DNA from 3 places in the Alteromonas sp. CNT1-28 genome. Region 2 is predicted to be linked to each of the others. Evidence: predicted binding sites of a transcription regulator. Region 2 holds the regulator's gene; each other region holds the start of a gene.
What was found. The regulator FNR, encoded in region 2, switches genes on or off when oxygen is low (the NO sensors DNR and NnrR bind a similar motif). The targets are predictions, from matches to a motif close to TTGATCTAGATCAA.

Region 1 (6,869 bases), on a different contig from region 2:
CTTTAGCATCGTCATCTAATATGTGACGAAGCCCACGTATTGAGTGGTACCGCTTTAGCTTATCGATATGACTGCCGACATTATTTCCTGTTAAATCGATACACCCAACTGAACGGAATGGCAGCGTACAATGACGCTCCAAGAACGCAATTTCACGCCAGGGTCTTTCGTTATCGTAACCCGCTTCAATGTGAACAAAACCGCCTAACTGCCCTAACGACGCGCAATAGAGCATGTGCTCTGTAGTATGTTTTGCAATCGCTTTTTTATCTGGCCAAAAGGGGGCATTGGCTGGTTTCAGCCAACCATAGTGCCCTTCGTTTAAGGCAAAGAAGTGAATATGAGGGTCTATCCAAGTGATTGAAGGCTTGCTCATCTTTGTTTATAAAACCTTGGTTTATGCTATTGCTGATAGGGCATTTCGCGTTGCTTTTCTGTTCAGCTCTTTCTATTGTGCTGTGTAGCCCCCATCCACCGCATACAAGCTACCCGTGATGAACGACGCTTTGTTGCTGCATAGGAAATAAGTCAATTCAGCTACGTCTTCGGGCTGGCCCAAACGTCCAATAGGTTGTGCAGCGGCTTCTTCTGCTACCACTTCATTTTTATCTGCCCCAGAGCGTGCCACGTAATTATCAATAGCGTTATGAAATAGAGGTGTTTCGATAGTACCCGGGCAGACCGCGTTAACGCGGATATTATAGGGTGCGTAGTCAAGCGCGGTGGTTTTCGCCATAGACGCCAATGCACCTTTGCTGACCCCGTAGGCGAACGAATTGCGCTTTCCAATAAAGGACTGATCTGAGCCCATCACCACAATCGCGCCGCTGCCCTGCTCTTTCATGGTTGGCAAGCAAGACTTAATCGCGCCATACGCCCCTTTTACGTTCAAGTTTAGTACCTTATCAAGCAGCGCTTCATCAGTGTCTTCAATGGTTGCTGAAACATGTATACCGGCATTACACACCAATGCGTCTATGCGTTGATAAGAACTAATAACCTCATTCACCGCGGCTTCAATATTACGCACAACACTTACATCACACGGCTTCCAGATAGCATTAGGTAGCGCTTGCTCAAAGTCTCTGATATCTAAATTAATGACTTGATATCCGTTTTGACTAAACAGCTTGCAGACTGCAAAACCGATACCCAAGCTTCCCCCCGTTACAATGCAAACCGGGCTCTGCGCATCATCATTGCTATGTTCAAGGTTTTTCTTCGCGCTTTCTGAATTCATGTTTTTATGTACCGTGTTGCTTGTGCGTATGTGAACGGGTTATTTCAATGTAGGCTAAGCATGCCAGTGAGAATTTGAATTGCAAGCGAGCTTACCACTTGAGTTCACTTTTCTATATTAACATCAATGCGTCAGTCATCATCATCAGAGCCTGTGTGACCTTTACTGCACATTTAAGTCTTGGTAAACCTATGTGTTTCTCTCATATCAGTCCGCATAGATCATTACCCACATCATCCAAATTTATTATTAACTTTCCTTTAACGGACTATTCGGACTACGCTTTTTGTGACTATAATAGACAAAATTAAAACACTTGTTTGAAAAAGGAGTCATCCATGCCTCTGTACCACGCCCCTACGACTGATTTTCAGTTCTTGTTAAAAGACTGGCTTGGACTTGATGCTCACTACGAAAAGCTCGGTATCAGCGACTTTGATAGCGAACTTGCCAACGAAATTATTGCACAGGGTGCAAAGTTTGCTTTGGATGTGGTTGCCCCTCTTAACCGTGAAGGCGATGAAGAAGGCTGTACGCTAAAAGACGGCAGCATTACCACGCCTAAAGGCTTCGCTGATGCCTATCAGGAATATGTTGCTAACGGCTGGAATGCAATGCTAGGTACTGCCGAGTACGACGGGCAAGACTTGCCGTACACCATGGCTGTGCCTGTTCACGAAATGCTAAACGCGGCGAACTTAAGCTGGCGTTTAACCACCATGCTTACTGAAAGCGCAACACTTGCGGTTACTAAACACGCCAGTAAAGAATTAAAAGATATCTACCTTGCTAAGCTAATCAGCGGTGAGTGGACAGGTACCATGAACCTGACCGAACCTCATGCAGGAACAGATTTGAGCTTGCTTAGTACCAAAGCAGAGCCACAAGGCGACGGCAGCTATAAAGTCACCGGAAATAAGATTTTTATTACCGCAGGCGATCACGACTGGAGTTCGAACGTTATTCACCTTGTTCTAGCTCGTCTGCCTGATGCTCCCAAAGGCGTTAAAGGCATCAGCTTATTCTTAGTGCCTAAGTTCCTTCCAGATGCCAGCAATGAGCCTGGCGAGGCGAACAGCTTGTCAGTAGGAAGCATCGAACACAAAATGGGGATCAAAGCGAGCCCGACTTGCGTGATGAATTTTGACGGTGCAACGGGGTACCTTGTAGGTGAAGAAAACCAAGGCCTAGCATGTATGTTCACCATGATGAACGATGCACGCTTCCAAGTAGGGCTACAAGGTTTAGGGGCGGCAGAAGCCTCTTACCAAGGCGCGCTGACCTATGCCCGCGAACGCGTTCAGTCTCGCGCACCTCAGGGAATTCAAAATCCAGAAGGCAAAGCAGACCCGATCGTCTTTCAACCTGACGTAGCGCGTATGTTACTTACGCAGAAATCACTGATTGAAGGCTGCCGTGCACTTTCACTTTTCTATGCCAAGTTTATGGACGTTGAGAAGCTTGGTGAAGGTCAAGAAAAAGAAGATGCCGACAAGATACTTCAGTTTTTAACTCCAATCTGCAAAGCTTTTATGACGGATATGGGCCTTGAGACCACCAGCCTAGGTGTACAAGTATTTGGTGGTCACGGCTTTATTCGTGAATGGGGTATGGAACAACTTATGCGCGACGTGCGCATTGCTATGTTATATGAAGGCACCAACGGTATTCAGGCGCTAGACCTCATTGGTCGTAAGCTTACCCGAGATGGCGGTCAAATGATGGAAGCGACCTATAATGCGTTTAACGCTTTGGTCAGCGACATTCAAGACAGTGAGGCGAAGGGTCTGGCTCAAGGAATTCTTGATGACTGGCGTGCATCTTCAGCCGATTGCTTAGGTATGGATGCCACCACCGCTGCAGCTGCTGCTTGTGATTACTTGGCATACAGTGCCTATTCCTTGATTGGTGTACTATGGTACAGCATGGCCGACAAAGCGCAGGCATCAGGCAATGCGGTACTTGCAGCGTCTAAGATGAAGACACGTGACTTCTATATGGAACGTATCTTAGTACGTCGCGATGCGCACAAAGCCGCTTATAAAGCTGGCCCTGAAAGCACCCTTGCAATATCAGGTAATGAGTTTGATTATCTGTAATTAGCGCATGCTTTACGCCCATAACATATGGGCTTAAAAACTAAAAAAGGTCACATATAGTGACCTTTTTTAGTTTATTAGTTATCGCGCGGTACTAGTTGTTTGCCGCTACCTGTGTCGAAAACGTGTCTGCAAACCAATCATTCAACATGGCTTTTTCGTAGGTTAACGACTCGGTCCTATTGCGGCGGATTGTCGATTCCATAAAGTCCATGTCTTTGAGTTTTACATCTTCGCCGCTTAAAATGACTTGTCCTTCGGCATTGGTCAAAGAATAACTAAACGCCATTCTTGGAATATCGATGCGCTTAATGATACGAACGTCACTCCCACCACCTGTGCCAAACCCGACGAACTGACTAGGCCATACTTGCCCCGCTAAGTCCACATTAGTCACGGTCATAGACAGCACTTGAGATTCAGGTAAATCACTAGCTAACTCAACAATGTGCTGTTCCAGATCTTCTAATGTTCGTTCGCGAAACCGTTTGCGTGACTCATTAGTTGGCTTAACATCGCTATATGTTTCAGGTTCTTCCCAAGTAATCTTTACTTCTGCCGCCTGGGTGGGAGCGAAAACAGCAAGAAGTCCAACCGCAGTGGCACAACCTAAATAAGAAAAAGTACGTAATTTATTCACTTTTATGCTCCTAAATTCAGTCGTTTAAACTATGAGTTAGCAAGACATTTAGAGAAAGCTTAGCATGCAGCAATTGTCGGCTTTTATATCAGCTTAATATTTAACCAACCTTGTTAAAATTGGCTAGTCTCGCTTTGCTACTTGCATAACTGACGACTGTTTAATGATTAGGCATAGTTGAACGCGTTTAGTTCCCGTAAAGTTGGGGTTTATATCGTCCTTTTCACAATAGGTGTGATAAAAACGTTTAACGCTGGCGCTATCAGCGGTGATTTGCTGAACATATGTTTGCTGGTAAGGCTTTAAGGGACTCAGCTGGATATTAATTTTATCTTGTAAACTACGCAGTTCCTCTCGCTCCGGTAAGGTGGCAATTGAAATTAGCCATTCAGAAAGCGAGTTCTGGATATCTTCAAAGAGATACTGAACAAAAGGAGACCGCAGCACAATTACCAAAACAATAATTTCAGCAGCGATGATAAAGAACCTTAACATGACTTCTCAGCTAACTTTGACAGACGTTTACTACAAATAGTGCCAATTTTTTAGCACCTTTCTCACTATGTGCTCAACTACACTTTGCCAATTTACATTTTCACAATGCTCACTGTACACGATTCAAACGGTAATTGACCACATTATTATCGACGATAATAGGGTCATATCGGTTTACCTGTAAATACAGCAAACTATACTCATGTATAGTAGGTAAAGCCTAATCGTCGATGTTGGGCATCAAATGGCATTTGGCCGTTAGATTAATCCTCATTATTCACTTAGCTGTATTTAACTATTTACAAAGTTACATAGACTGAGGAAATCAAAACAAAAAACGACTTACGTTCTGAAGTTTCAGTATTGACTGAAACTTTAAAAAGATACACCATACGCCGCATTATTGATCTACATTAAATATGACGTTTTGAACGCAGTTATACTGCACAGGCAGTTCGTTACGTCACATAAGGTTAAGCTATGAATGAACAAATACCGGTAAAGACCGTTACACCGGTAAAAGTACATAAACCCAAAGGTGGACCTGAGGGTAAACGCCACGACTCTCGTAGCCGTATTTATGTGCGGGCTGTACAAGGCCCTCTGGAGACGTTTAGACGCATGTTTGGCCTTTTCTTTTTGGGCCTCTTTGCCATCATTCCATGGATTCAGTACAACGGGCATCAAGCCGTGCTACTCGATATTGGTGAGCAGCGATTTACTATATTCTCACTAACCTTATGGCCTCAAGATCTCACTTTGTTGGCCTACATTTTTATTGTTTCCGCCTTTGCGCTGTTCTTCGTCACCACTTTCGCTGGTCGAGTGTGGTGTGGATTTATGTGTCCTCAAACAACGTGGGTATACATTTATACGTGGTTCGAAGAGAAATTCGAAGGCCCGCGCAACAAGCGTATAGCGCTAGATGCACGCAAGATGGATGCAGATAAATTTTTGCGTAAAACAGCTAAGCACACCGCTTGGGTATTGGTAGCACTGTTAACGGCTTTAACCTTCGTTGGCTACTTTACGCCAATTGATGAACTGTTTATCGATTTTGTAACATTTAACACCAGCTTCTGGGCAGGTTTATCGGTTATTTTCTTTGCCGTATGTACGTACGGAAACGCTGGCTACATGCGCGAAATCATGTGCACGCACATTTGCCCGTACGCGCGTTTTCAGTCTGCCATGTTCGACAAAGACACGTTTACTGTATCGTACGATGCAAAGCGTGGAGAGCAACGCGGCCCGCGACCACGCAAACTTAGTCACGAGCAAGTAAAAGAAAAAGGGTTAGGCGACTGTATAGACTGCAACCTGTGTGTTCAGGTATGCCCAACCGGTATCGACATTCGAAATGGCTTACAATACGAATGCATCAACTGCGGCGCCTGTGTTGATGCCTGTAACGGTGTTATGGATAAAATGGGTTATCCTAAAGGCCTGATAAGCTTTACCTCTGAAGAAGAACTAGCTGGCGGTAAGACTCATATTTTACGTCCAAAGTTAATTGGTTACTTTGTAGTTTTAGTGGTGATGATAGGCTTGCTGTTTGCCAATATTTGGATGCGCAGCCCCACCGAAGTTGACATTATCCGCGACAGAAACTCGCTATACCGCGAAACGAACGAAGGGCTAATTGAGAACGTTTATACAATAAAAGTACTTAACAAAACTCAACAAACCCAAACCTACTCTATTGCTGTAAAAGGTTTGCCTGACTACAAGTACATTGGTGAGCAAACTGTAACAGTTGAAGGCGGTGCGGTGTATAGCACGCCAATTTCAGTTGCAACTGACGCCTATAATCTGGAAGATACGGTTACCGATATTTTTATCAGTGTAACCACCACTATTGATGGGGAAACGGTTACTGTTGATGAGCCAACCAAGTTCCTTTATCGATGACAGATTTTTCATTCTCTGGGCTTAGCCCAGACACCATATTAGATGCCCTGGAAAGTCAGGGCATTTTTCTTCAAAGCGGTTTGCTAGCACTAAATAGTTATGAAAACCGCGTCTATCAGTTTTTGGCTGAAGACGGTCAGCGCTATGTAGCAAAATTCTATCGCCCAGGTCGATGGACCGACGCTCAAATTCTTGAAGAACACGCGTTTGCTGCAGAGTTAACCGAAAACGAAATTCCATTGGCTGCGCCCATTTCTCTCAATGGCAGCACGCTGCATCATCACACCGTGGCGGAAACTGACTATCGATTTGCGTTATTTCCTTCGGTGGGCGGTAGACAATTCGAAAATGACAACCTTGATCAACTCGAATGGATGGGACGTTTCATTGGCCGTATTCACCGCGTGGCTCATGCTAAAGGGTTTGCACATCGTCCCTCGATTGATATTGAAAGTTACCTCGATGAACCGAAGCAGGTGCTTAC
Region 2 (6,869 bases):
AATAAAGTAGGTCAGCGTTTGTTCCTACAAAATTGCTCTCAGTGTCACGGTTCTGATGCACGTGGTCAAAATGGCGGCTTCCCTAACCTAACGGACAACGACTGGTTGTACGGTGGTTCAGGTGCGAAAATCGTTGAAACTCTTACGCTTGGTCGTAAAGCAGCTATGCCAGCATGGCTAGATGCTATGGGTGAAGACGGTATCGAAGAAGTGGTTAATTACGTACTTAGTTTAAGCGGTCGCGATGTGGACCCTCAACTTGCAGAAGCAGGTAAAGCACGTTTCGCAGCGTGTGCGGCTTGTCACGGTATGGACGGTAAAGGTAACCAAGCACTTGGTGCACCAAACCTTACTGACAATATCTGGCTATACGGCGGCAGCCACAGAGCGGTGACAGAAACGCTTACTTACGGTCGTAACGGTGTAATGCCTTCATTCAAGAAAACCTTGGGTGATGACAAAATTCACGTTGTTGCAGCGTATGTTTACAGCCTTTCAAATGATTAATGATTTAAATCATTAAATATCTTAAAAAGCCTCGTTACTACGGGGCTTTTTTTATGAGAAAATACAGCGATATAGAGAGTGCTGTACGAACAATCTTTGTTCACATTTAGTATGTCTCGCAAACATTATATTTATTCTTATTTCCCGGCTAAACATGTAGTTGGGGCAGTGAAAATAAATATGTTGTTAGCGAAGTAAACACGAGAAAAGATTTCAATGAATAGACCCTGGTATAAAGAGTTCTGGCCCTGGTTTTTAATTGCCGTTCCTATTATCACGCTCATTATGGGCGGCGTATTATTAAAGCTTGCTATTAGTACTGAAGATAGCCTAGTGGTGGACGACTACTACAAGGAAGGAAAAGCAATTAATGCGCGATTGGATAAAGAAGCCGTAGCCCGTCGCATGAATATCACTACCGATTTAACCATTGAAGATGGCAGCATAGCGCTAGAGTTTCATTCAGGTATTCCACAAGAAGGTAATGCGGTTAAACTAAGCTTTTATCACGTAACGCTTGAAGAGCGTGATGTCAGCGTTTTATTGAGCCGCGATGCTAAGGGCATTTATCGCGGTTTTGTCGAAGAAGATCTTGATGGTAAATGGCGAGTATCGCTAACCCCTATTGATGATAGCTGGAAAATTCAAAATACCATCTATCTGCCCCACTCTGGCAAAATGAAATTCAATCCATAATGGCCAAACACGACTGTTACCATTGCGGCTTGCCTATTGCGGGCTCAGACGATGGAAAATTTACTACCGTCATATTAGGGCAACAACGCAACATGTGTTGCCCTGGATGTTTAGCCGTGGCGGAAGCCATCGTAACCAACGGTCTTGAAGACTATTACCAGTTTAGAACCGAACCAGCGCAAAAATCTGACGATGGTATTCTAGAGACACTCGACAAACTCAAAGTGTATGACGAACCTGCTCTTCAAGAAGAATTCGTTTTTGATGAGGGGCAAGATAAGCAGATTCAATTAACTCTTGAAGGTATCACGTGCGCTGCGTGTGGATGGCTTATCGAAAAGCAGTTGTCAAAAGTAGAAGGGATAAAGCAAGTCGCGGTAAACGTCCAAGAGCGCCGCGCTTTAGTTACTTGGTCACCTTTTCAAATCAAGCTTAGTCAGATTCTTTCTACACTAAAACGCATTGGTTATGTTGGGTCGCCATTTCACCCCGATGAACACGAAGCCAGTTATAAACGCGAACAAAAGACCTTTCTGAAAAAGCTTGGCCTAGCAGGCATTATGACCATGCAGGTGATGATGCTGATGACGGGGCTGTATTTTGACTGGTTTGGCGCTATTGAATTAGAAACCCGACAGTATTTTTACTGGGTTGCCCTTACGCTTACTACACCTGTAGTACTTTACTCAGGCAGCACTTTTTATGTGGGCGCCGCTAAAGCGCTAAGCGCAAGAACGGTTAATATGGATGTACCCGTTACGCTTGCCATATTCGGTACTTACATTGCAGGAATACGTTCGACTGTATTAGAACAGGGCGAAGTGTATTTTGAATCTATTTGTATGTTCATTTTCCTGCTGTTACTCAGCCGCTTTTTAGAACATCGTAGCCGTCATCGCGCCGCACAGATCTCTGCCAATATGATGCAGTATGTACCCGTTTCAGCCACCAAATTACTGCCGGATGGAAGCCTAACCGAGTGTCTGGCAAAGCAGTTAAAAATTGACGATGTGGTGATGGTTAAGCCTGGTGAAACGATCCCCATTGATGGGGTGGTGACTGAAGGGAACGCAGCGGTTGACGAATCTATGCTTACCGGTGAATTTAACCCGGTGCGCAAGTCAAACAATAGCACCGTATATGGTGGTACTGTATGTCAAGACGGCAGCCTGACCATTAAAGTGACACAAACTCTCAAAAATGCGCTGGTAAATCAAATTGTAAGGCTGCAAGCAAGTGCTATGGCGAATAAGCCTAAAGCGGCGCAAATAGCTGATAACTTTTCTCGATATTTTGTGACAGCTGTCTTACTGATTTCTGCCTTAACTTATGGCTTTTGGGCATATCAGGGGAGCGACGAAGCTTTTTGGATCACCATATCAGTATTGGTAGCAACCTGCCCTTGCGCATTAGGGTTGGCTACACCATCAGCGTTAACCTGCGCTATGGCGAAGTTAAACAAGCAAGGTATTTTGCTTAAACGCGCCGATGCGCTCGAACAAATCACTGATATCGACACCATCGCACTGGATAAAACTGGTACGCTTACACAAGGCAAATTTACCCTTTCAAATGCCTGGTATGCTGACGGTGTAGACAGTGACAGTGCACTTTCAATTGCCCGTGCTCTAGAGTCGCGCTCTGAACACCCAATTGCAAAAGCCTTTAGCCACAATAATGCCTCCAGCAGACAAACTGTCCACAATGTGGTTAATTTTACCGTGACGCTAGGAGGCGGCATTAGCGGTGAAATTAACGACACCTTGTTTTCAATGGGCTCTGCCCAATTTTGTGTCCACGAATCACAACAAAAGCTTCTTAAGGATTATCCGTCAGCTAATGTCTTTCTCACCGTGAAGGGCCGTATTATGGCGGCGTTTGAGGTAAGCGACACGTTGCGAGAGGATACCCAAGAAACCTTGAATATTCTGGCAAAAAGTCACACCCTTGCAGTATTAAGTGGCGATACACAACAAAACGTGGACGCTCTTACCGCTTCCTTGCCAATATCAACAGCTAAAGGTGGGCTCACACCAGAGCAGAAGTACGATGCTGTACAGGCTATGCAGCAATCGGGGGCAAAAGTAATGATGATGGGTGACGGTATTAACGACGCTCCAGTTCTTGCCAGCGCTGATGTGGCAATTGCAGTGGGTAATGCCACAGACGTGGCTAAAACTGCCGCCGACGTGATACTGCTTGGCGATCAGCTGCTTTCTGTACCAGAACTTATTCGAACTGCGCACCAAGTGAAGCAAAAAATAAGGCAAAATATTGGCTGGTCGGTAGGTTACAACGTTTTGATCTTACCTTTCGCCGTATCAGGCCTACTTTCACCGTGGATGGCTGTTGTTGGTATGTCGTTAAGCAGTATCATTGTGGTCACAAACTCAACGCGACTTTTGAGCAAATAGCATGAGTATTATTTACGTATTAATTCCAATCGCCATCATCATTGTTGCCGTCGCTATCGTGATATTCTTTTGGGCGGTGAAAACCAATCAATTTGAAGATTTGGATCGCCAAGGGTATAGCATACTGTTTGACGATGATCTTCCGCCAGAAGAAAAAAAGCTAGCTGAGCAACGCAAACAACTTCAAGACAGTAAAGTAGACAAAAGCCAAGCGCCACATGGAAGGGATTAACTACTTCTCTGCCTTTCTTATCGGCTTAGCCGGCGGAGTTCACTGTGTGGGAATGTGCGGTGGAATTGTCGCTGCGCTAAGGATGGTATCGCCTAAAGGCGCTTCAGCACTACCCTATACCCTTGCCTATAACATGGGACGTATAGTGAGCTACACCATCGCCGGAGCAATAACCGGGGCACTTGGAAAAATTGCAGCAGATTATATACCTCTTGCCAACTATGCCCTTTCCCTACTTAGCGGAATCATGTTGCTTCTACTGGCGTGTTATTTGGGTAAGTGGTGGACTGTCTTAACGGTGCTGGAAAATGCGGGTAAAGGCCTATTTTCCAAAGTCCAGCCGCTTTCAAAACGCTTTTTGCCATTTAAGACCCCTTTAAGTGCGTTGCCTTATGGTTTTATTTGGGGTTGGCTTCCTTGCGGTTTGGTGTATTCCACACTTACCTGGTCTCTCGCGGCGGGTAACGCGCTAGAAGGCGCTGCTATTATGTTCTTCTTCGGTTTGGGTACATTACCCACCTTGCTCGCCGCAAGCGCTGGTAGCCAATATATTGTTCAAAGTTTTCAACATAACCATTTTAGACAAATTATTGCAGTAATAATGGCAATATATGCAGCTTATCTTATTCATGGCGCAATCGTTTAAAAATGGGTGTATTATTGTCGGGTATTCTTTTAGAGAGCGTGCATTATGAGCAAAGGAAGCCAATTTTCTATTCACTGTCAAAACTGTAGTTTCAGTCACCTGTGTTTACCGGTGGCGTTAAACAAAACAGAAATCGAGTCTCTTGACGATATTATTGAACGCAAGAAGCCGCTTCATAAAGGTGACACGCTGATTCAAACTGGTGATAAATTCCGTTCTCTATTTGCAGTGAGAACCGGTTCATTCAAATCATTTGTGACTAATACCGAAGGTGAAGAACAGATTACCGGCTTCCACTTTCCTGGTGATATTATCGGTTTCGATGCACTAAGAGAGAATAAACACCAAAGCTATACTTCTGCGTTAGAAACTGCCATGGTGTGTGAGCTTCCCTACGAGACCCTCGACGAAATGTCAGTGCAATTTCCAAAGCTACGCCACCAGATCATGAGCTTCATGAGCGCTGAAATAAAACAAGATCACGACATGATCATGCTTTTAAACAAGCGAACTGCAGAAGAGCGCTTACTGTATTTCATCTCACACCTGTCGCAACGCTTTGAAGAGCGTGGCTTTTCCCATAGAGAATTCCACTTAACCATGACGCGCAACGAAATTGGAAACTATTTAGGATTAACGATTGAAACGATTAGCCGTCTGTTAAGCCGTTTTCAAAAAGACAACATCATAAAGGTAGACGGCAAGCTTATTACTATTTTGGATTTCGATAGGCTAAACACCAAACTAGCGGCGCTTAACGGCCCTAGCGTTGTCTGCGGTTAGTCCTTTTTAAGTGTTAAATAAGGCGCGCACTAAGCGCGCTTTTTTGTAACCTGTGTTAGCCACCTATCTACCCTTTCAGCGCCACGCCGGTTGCTCCATATTCAATTAGGTACGTTCACTCATGGTCGCCTCGTAAAATTCTTGATCTAAAACAACTTACGTTTTTCCCAATGTCGTTTATAGTTAGTATTAGAAAGCTTCGATTTCGACAGCCGCTACTAAGTTTCGTAGTTAGGGGGACGTTATGATTGAGTGTAAACGAATTCTGGCCGTGGTAGATGCCGAGCGCGATAACCAACCTGCACTGAGCCGTGCTTATGAACTCGCTTCAAAAACAGGCGCTTCAGTTACCGCCATGATGGTGGTATACGACTTATCTTATGATATGACGACCATGCTTAGCCCGGATGAGCGCGAGTCAATGCGCGATGCAGTTACAAAGGAGCATGCAAAATGGCTTGCCACCCACTTAAGAGAACAAGGATTCACTGAAACTGATATCGTTGTAGAATGGAATAATCGTGCGTATGAGTCGATTATTTACTACACCCTAAACAATCAGATAGATTTAGTGGTAAAGGCAACCAAAAAGCACGACGATCTTGCTTCTGTTATTTTCACCCCCACCGACTGGCATTTAATGCGTAAATGCCCTCGGCCAGTATTGCTCGTTAAAGAGCACGACTGGCCAGAAGGAGGAGAGATTATTGCTGCAGTAAACGTAGGCAGTGAAGACGATGAGCACGCCGCACTTAACGATAAGCTCACCCTCATTGCTAACGACTACGCCTCTTTATTGAAAGGGAGCGTAAATTTGGTCAACAGTTACCCTTCTACACCACTTAATATCGCCATAGAAGTGCCTGAGTTCGACCCCGATACCTATCACGACGCGGTAAAAAATCATCATTTAAAAGAAATGCGTAGTCACGCGTTAAAGTACGGTATTCCTGAGAACAAATGCGTAGTAAGAGAAGGCCTTCCGGAAAAGGTCATCCCGCTAGTGGCAAAAACACTGGATGCAGAGCTGGTTGTTATTGGTACCGTTGGCCGTGTGGGCATTTCAGCGGCCCTAATTGGTAACACTGCAGAACACGTGATCGACGAACTCAATTGCGATGTGCTTGCTATTAAGCCAGATGGATTTGTGTCGCCGTTGTCGGTGTAATCTTTTCATCAGTACCGCATAGCCCGTGTTTTCCGTTACTTAGCGGCCAACACGGTATGTCACCAACAAATTTAACTTCACAAGCATGGTCTCGAAAAGCCGCTTTAATGTATAATGGTGGCTTTATCACAAACCAAGCTAGTTAATTATGAGTTTAGGCACAAACAGTGCTGACGCGTCGCCATTAAATGCTGCGCAAAGTAAGCAAAAGTACAACTTCAACAAACTTCAGAAACGACTTCGCCGCAATGTGGGTAAAGCCATTGGCGATTTCGGTATGATTGAAAACAACGACAAAGTAATGGTGTGTTTATCTGGCGGTAAAGACAGCTACACCATGCTAGATATTTTATTGTTTTTAAAGAAGATTGCGCCTATTCATTTTGATATCGTTGCGGTTAATCTTGACCAAAAGCAGCCTGG
Region 3 (6,869 bases), on a different contig from region 2:
AAAAGATGAAAGCTCAAGGTATAAAGGTTGTAGGGCGCACGTGGCCTGGGTACGACTCATGGTCACGTATTAGCGTAGGGACACCTGAAGAAACTGACGCGTGCGTTAAAGCATTAAAAGCGGTACTCGCTTAAAAAACAACAATAACACCTAGCGCAGAGAGAAAAGGCTGAACGCAATTTGTGTTCAGCCTTCGTTTTTTGAATCGCTATTTCTCGATAGCAAACGTTAAGCCTGCTTTTTCTTCTAAACGGCGGATAAGCTTGTTACCAAGTGCTGCCGCAGGTGTGAAGAAACCACCAGATAAACTAACGTCTTTGCACAAGCAAAGGGCAGATTCTGAAATCATTTTACTGGTAGAGCCGTAACCTGGATCCTTGTCGCCTTTTACCGATACGGCTAGCATATCACCATTGGTAGCGGTACCCACAAACATGACATCGTAAAAGCCATTTTCGCGCTCTTCTTTGCTCGGGCCTTCACCTGGTTTAGGGCCATCATCACTTGCAAGCGACTTATCTTTGGCAACGTGATTCGCCATGGCTTCACCTTTCTCACCTGGGCCAGTCATCATCATTTCATCATATTGAAAGTTCTTGCCGTAGCTATATCCGCCCAGGTAGTTCGTGCGATGAACGTTTTTAGTATTGATGGCCGCCATAATAAATGGTGCAACCCATGTGCCTAACTGCTCATCGAAGTAAGGTTTATTGCCATCGGGCTGTGGCTGATTTGACGCGCCATCGGTTAATGAGTGCGGGTTAATAAGTGCCGCCATGACAGACTTATCTTTGTGCGCAGCCGCCATGGTCGCTTTTAAACTTGCAGCCGTACCGCCAGAGAACGTGCCCTGCATTTTACGAACGCGACCTTTTACATATTCAATGACATCGCCACTTTGCTTTTTGGCATGTTCTTGAAGGTAGTACACACCAAGGTCAAAAGGCACAGAGTCAAAGCCACACGAGAACACAATGTTTGCGCCGGTTTCTTTAGCTTTCGCTTCGTATTTATTGATCATTTGGTGCATCCAGGCTGGCTCACCGCAAAGATCTGTATAGCCGGTGCCGTTATCGACACATGCAGAAAGTAACTTTTCACCGTAAATTTGATACGGACCAACAGTGGTAAGTACAACGGCTGTGCGCTTCGTCAACGCATTTAGCGCGTCATCATCATCACCATCGGCTACAATGCTAGCAACGCTTTCACTAATGCCTAGCTCCTTTTTTACGCCGTTGAGTTTAGCTTCGTTTCGGCCTGCGACCGCCCACTTAACGTTGTCATCGCTGCCATACTGAGCCTGAAAATATTCAGCTACTAACTTACCCGTAAAACCTGTAGCACCGAAAATAACTACATCAAATTCCCGTTCGTTACTCATTGTTTTGTCCTGTTTTATCTCGTTTCGACACGTGTCATCAATATGCGTTACTCAATATACGCACAAGCACCCATATCTATCATTTTTTTCGGTAATATTTGTCTATTCACGAAATTAAATGGTGAGCATAAAAAAGCGTTAGCTTAATGATTCTACAAACTCAGCTAGCCGTGAAAGCCCTTCCTCCAAGCGTTCAATGCTAGTGGCGAAAGACAGTCTTACGTAATGGTTGGCATTGTGCTCACCAAAATCATTACCCGGCGTAAGCGCTACATGATGTTGCGAAAGTAGGGCATCACAAAATTCAATTGCACTTAGCCCTGTGTGCTTAATGTTGATGTAGGCGTAAAACGCACCGTCAGGCTTTGCATCTAAACCAAGCCCCATATTTTCAAGTGCACTTAAAACAAGGGAAGCACGCTTTTCCAGCGTATGGCGGTTTTGCTCGCATTGCGCTAATGCTTTTGGTGTAAAGCACGCAAGAGCGGCCTTTTGCGATAGGGTAGAGGGGCAAATAAACAAATTCTGCGCGAGTTTTTCAACGATGGGCGTCATCGCTTCAGGTACCACACACCAGCCAAGACGCCAGCCGGTCATGCCAAAATATTTGGAAAAACTGTTTATTACGACCACTGTTTCTTCAAGCTGTGCATTGGCAAGTACGGTTTGAAGTTTGGTATCACTGCCCAAGGTCGATTGGGAAGCGAATGTATCATTACGTACATCAAGATCAGCCGAAAGCGATAGATCCAAGTAAATTTCGTCAACAATTAAAAAGCCACCTTTGGATTTGCAGTACTCGCCAATTTTAGTCAACTCTTCTGCATCTATAACCGTACCAGTAGGATTGGCAGGTGTGGCAATAAGTACACCTTTCGTGTTGTGCTTCCAATTATCTGCAACACTTGCAGCGGTTAGCTGAAAGTTATCCTCACTGCGTGTTGGCACTAGTGTTACCTCTGCGCCAAATGCGTTTAAAAATCGTCGGTTACAGGGGTAAGACGGGTCTCCCAATATCACGTTGTCGCCTGGTTCAACTAAGGCAGCACTTGCTAAAAGTAAAGCGCCAGAAGCCCCAGCGGTCACTACCACTCTAGAAGGGCTTACCGCTACGCCATGTTTAACTTTATAAAAGCGTGCAATGGCTTCACGTAGTTCAGGCATGCCCAGCGCCGAGGTATAGGGAAAATCTGGGGCACTCAAGCTTTCTTTCATTGCCGCGAGTACTGCCGCGGGTGCGCCGAAATCAGGCTCGCCTAAATTAAGTCTTATAACATCTTTACCTTGCTGTTCTAGTGTCGTGGCTTTTTCGCCATAGGCCATAGCAAGAAACGGAGAGATCGCCGTAGCGCGAGAGGCAAACTTCAAAATAAAACCCTTATTAGTAAGTGCCAATTCAAACTGTACCGCAATTAGTGATCACTCTTGGTCATGATTCAAGGGAATTCTTCGAGAAGTACAATTAACTCGCTGACTTACTTCATAGCTAACTATTTAAACGAACAAACTTTTCGGCCAGCTCGTCTAGTGACTCTCTATTGTTCGGGTCGGGCTTAACCACATCGATAGGGCATACCGCTACGCAAGTAGGGGCATCGTAATGCCCCACGCATTCTGTACAGCGTAACGGGTCTATTTCATACACTTTATTACCCATGCTTATAGCGGCATTAGGGCATTCGGGTTCGCACATGTCGCAGTTAATGCAGCTATCAAGAATAAGCAGTGCCATGCATTATGCCTCGCTCGCGTTTTCGGGTGTTACTGCACTAGGAGCTTTTCGAAACGGATTGCGGGTATCAACGCCTTCATCTAAATTTCGCAGCAGTAGGGCAAAGTTTAGAGACACATCGCTGGGTATCGGTATTCTTACTTGGTGTCCTGAACCCTTAGCATCCGTAATAGAATGGTTTCTCTTATCCAGCATCTCATTTAGAGTAAAGGTAATGTTGCCGCTTGGCGTCATCAACTCAAGCGAGTCACCTACACAGAATTTGTTTTTAACGTTTATAATTGCATAGCCAGACTCTTCACAACGATCAATCACTTCACCAACAAATTGCTGTTTATCGCTGACTGAGTGGCCATACTCATAGTTCTGATACGCGTGGTGCGCATGGCGACGCAAGAAACCCTCGGTATAACCTCGATGAGCTAAAGTTTCCAAGCTTCCCATTAATGTACTATCAAAAGGCTTTCCTGCTACCGCGTCGTCAATTGCTTTTCTATAGACTTGAGCGGTTCGGGCACAGTAGTAATGTGATTTAGTGCGGCCTTCTATTTTTAAACTATGCACGCCCATTTGGGTTAACCTGCCAACATGTTGCACGGCACGCAAATCTTTAGAATTCATAATATAGGTGCCATGTTCGTCTTCAAAAGCTGGCATCAGTTCTCCAGGCTTTTCCTTTTCTTCTAACATAAACACTTTGGGGCTTGGCGTGCCTTCACCAAGGGTAGGAATTACCACTTGAGGTGCTGTAACTGCCTTATTAATCTCACTGGTTAGAACGATGTCGCCAGTTTCGTTTTCCTCGCCTGCCTTAACATCGTAAGACCATCGACAAGCATTGGTACAAGTGCCCTGATTCGGATCGCGTTTATTCATATATCCAGACAATAAGCAGCGCCCCGAATACGCCATACAAAGCGCGCCATGCACAAACACTTCCAACTCCATGTCTGGAACATGCTCGCGAATAGTTTCAATTTCTTCCAAAGAGAGCTCTCGGGACAAAATAACGCGCTCTATGCCTTGTTTCTGCCAAAACTTCACCGTGGCGTAGTTCACCGCATTAGCCTGTACACTTAAATGAATAGGCATTTCAGGGAAGGCGTCGCGCACCATCATAATAAGCCCTGGGTCTGACATAATTAACGCATTGGGCTTCATAGCAATTACTGGTGAAATATCTTTAAGGTAGGTATCTAGCTTACTGTTGTGCGGAGCAATGTTGCTTACTACATAGAACTTTTTACCTAAAGCATGTGCTTCTTCTATGCCTATCGCTAAGTTCTCAAGGCTGAATTCGTTGTTTCTTACGCGAAGCGAGTAGCGTGGCTGCCCAGCATAAACAGCATCAGCGCCATAGGCGAAAGCGTAGCGCATGTTGCGTAAGCTACCCGCAGGTGCAAGCAACTCTGGCGCGATTAACGTTTGGTTTGGCAATGTTGAAACTGAGTCTTCACGTAGGTTAGAAGAGCTGCGATTAGGTGATAATTTTGAAGTCATAGATAAAAACCGCTACTAGACGCTTTAAACAAGGCGGCGGATTTTATAAGCCGTAAAATACCTCTACAACTCAAACAAAGCTTGGTGTTGACCAAGATCAAATAATTTGTTGTCGCTCATGTTTTTGAATGTTTAAACGGCAATTGAGCAGGGGCAATGCCAGCTGTTTTCTTCCATATAGTTGCGTTTTTAGTGCATTACCTTCGGTAGGAAAAACCAAGCCTGTTCACAGCTAAATAACATGCAAAAAGAGCGCATATAAACGATGAACTGCCATGGGCAAAAGCCACCACATAGGGTAGGCTAGAAATTCACAATAATAAGGACTAACTGCATGCTGCAATTGAACATTTTTCACAAAGCGGCGCGACATGTAAAAGCATCGGGTAAATCGGCCATTGCGATTACGGTATTATTTGTCGTGTCTACGTCTTCCGCATTGGCTGCGCTGCCAAGCATTGGTGAATTCACCAGCAATATGACCAAAAAAGATGGTTTAATTCCTGTTTACTATGACGATGAAAGTGACAAAGTTTACTTGGCGGTGCCAACAGACCACGCCGAATACCTGTTTCAAAGTAGCTTGCCGTACGGTGTAGGGTCTAACGACATTGGCCTTGATCGCGGCCAGCTAGGCAATACGCGTTTAGTAAGCTTTGAAAAATTTGGAAACAAGGTTTTATTAAAGCAGCACAACACCAAATACCGAGCAGCCCATGGCAGCGACGCTGAGAAACAGAGCATTGATGAAGCCTTTGCTGATTCGGTTATCGCAGGTTTTACGCTGGTAGCCAAAAACGACAGCGCCAGTCTAATAGATTACACACCGTTCTTATTAAGCGATATCCATGGCATTGGCAATCGCTTAGCGGGAACTAACCAAGGCAGTTTTAGCGTAGATAACATGCGAAGCGGCGTGTATTTACCTAAAACCAAAGGCTTTGAAAAGAATACTGAATTAGAGGCTTTAGTCACCTTTGCAGGTAAGAAGCCAGGCGAATACGTGCAGCAAGTTACGCCCGACCCAGAAAGCTTGTCGGTGCACTTGCATCATTCGTTTGTGGCTCTGCCTGACGACAATTACACGCCCAGAGAGTACCACCCGTACTCGGGCTACTGGAAATTCAGTTACTTTGATTATTCAACGCCTATCAGCGAGCCTACTGAACAGCGTTTTATTACCCGCCATCGTTTAAACAAGAAAACCCCGCATGCTGCAATGAGCGAAGCAGTCGAGCCTATTGTGTATTACCTAGATCCTGGTATTCCAGAACCTGTAATGACCGCGCTTAAAGAAGGGGCGAGCTGGTGGAATCAAGCCTATGAAGCCGCAGGCTACAAAGATGCGTTTCAGGTGAAAGTATTGCCCGAAGGTGCCGACCCAATGGACGTGCGCTATAACGTAATCAACTGGGTACATCGCGCAACGCGCGGTTGGTCTTATGGTTCGTCGGTTGTCGACCCGCGCACTGGTGAAATTATTAAAGGTCACGTTACGCTCGGCTCATTGCGTGTAAGACAAGATTATTTAATTGCCCTTGGCCTAACCAGTCCTTTTAAGGACGGGAGCACCGACACCACTGCACAGCAAGAAATGGCTTTAGACCGCATTAGGCAACTTTCAGCCCACGAAGTAGGGCACACATTGGGTATAGCCCACAACTTTGCGGCAAGTGAAAATAACCGTGCGTCGGTAATGGATTATCCTCACCCCCAAATTAGTATTAAAAACGGCAAAATTAGCTTGGAAGGCGCGTATGATAAAGGCATAGGCGCGTGGGATATTCACGCCGTAGCGTATGGCTATCAAGATTTTGCCAGCGACGTAGAGGCAACCGAAGCCTTGGCAAAAATTATCGTAAAAGGCCGTAATGAGGGTTTAAGTTTTAAGTCAGACCCCGATACCCGCAGTAGTCGCCATGCATCGGCAAACGGCCATATGTGGGAAAACGGTAGCAATCCGCTAGATGCTTTCGATGAAATTTCACAAGTACGCGAACTGGCGTTAGCCAATTTAGGTTTAGACACCTTAAGCCCAAACAGCAGTTTATCTTCGCTTGAGAATGCTTTGGTGCCAATTTACTTGCTTCACCGCTACCAGCTAGAAGCCGTAGCAAAGCAAGTCGGCGGTTTAGTCTATGAATACGAGCGCAAAGGTGACTATACCCAGGCGCAGGGTCAGCAGTTTGTAGCACCCGCGGTGCAGCAGCGCGCAATGCAGCAATTAATTACGGCCACTATCGCTGATTACCT

Region 1: a site for FNR is predicted at 4,878-4,891, ahead of ccoG (cytochrome c oxidase accessory protein CcoG). Genes of this name have one in related genera too.
Region 3: a site for FNR is predicted at 4,704-4,717, ahead of yegQ (tRNA 5-hydroxyuridine modification protein YegQ). Genes of this name have one in related genera too.

The regions. Positions count from the first base shown of each region.
Region 1 is NZ_JAKREZ010000006.1:128,622-135,490, reverse strand. It holds gene MHN02_RS05355 (amidohydrolase family protein) at 1-376, opposite strand, end outside; gene MHN02_RS05350 (SDR family oxidoreductase) at 449-1,240, opposite strand; gene MHN02_RS05345 (acyl-CoA dehydrogenase family protein) at 1,579-3,339, shown strand; gene MHN02_RS05340 (DUF3016 domain-containing protein) at 3,434-3,979, opposite strand; gene MHN02_RS05335 (hypothetical protein) at 4,103-4,474, opposite strand; gene ccoG (cytochrome c oxidase accessory protein CcoG) at 4,955-6,385, shown strand; gene MHN02_RS05325 (serine/threonine protein kinase) at 6,382-6,869, shown strand, end outside.
Region 2 is NZ_JAKREZ010000040.1:8,504-15,372, forward strand. It holds gene ccoP (cytochrome-c oxidase, cbb3-type subunit III) at 1-507, shown strand, start outside; gene MHN02_RS18745 (FixH family protein) at 724-1,203, shown strand; gene MHN02_RS18750 (heavy metal translocating P-type ATPase) at 1,203-3,617, shown strand; gene ccoS (cbb3-type cytochrome oxidase assembly protein CcoS) at 3,619-3,849, shown strand; gene MHN02_RS18760 (sulfite exporter TauE/SafE family protein) at 3,836-4,495, shown strand; gene fnr (fumarate/nitrate reduction transcriptional regulator Fnr) at 4,541-5,278, shown strand; gene uspE (universal stress protein UspE) at 5,523-6,446, shown strand; gene ttcA (tRNA 2-thiocytidine(32) synthetase TtcA) at 6,595-6,869, shown strand, end outside.
Region 3 is NZ_JAKREZ010000018.1:66,098-72,966, reverse strand. It holds gene MHN02_RS12845 (histidinol-phosphate transaminase) at 1-134, shown strand, start outside; gene MHN02_RS12840 (saccharopine dehydrogenase NADP-binding domain-containing protein) at 209-1,384, opposite strand; gene MHN02_RS12835 (aminotransferase class I/II-fold pyridoxal phosphate-dependent enzyme) at 1,523-2,752, opposite strand; gene MHN02_RS12830 (YfhL family 4Fe-4S dicluster ferredoxin) at 2,871-3,116, opposite strand; gene yegQ (tRNA 5-hydroxyuridine modification protein YegQ) at 3,120-4,616, opposite strand; gene MHN02_RS12820 (zinc-dependent metalloprotease) at 4,951-6,869, shown strand, end outside.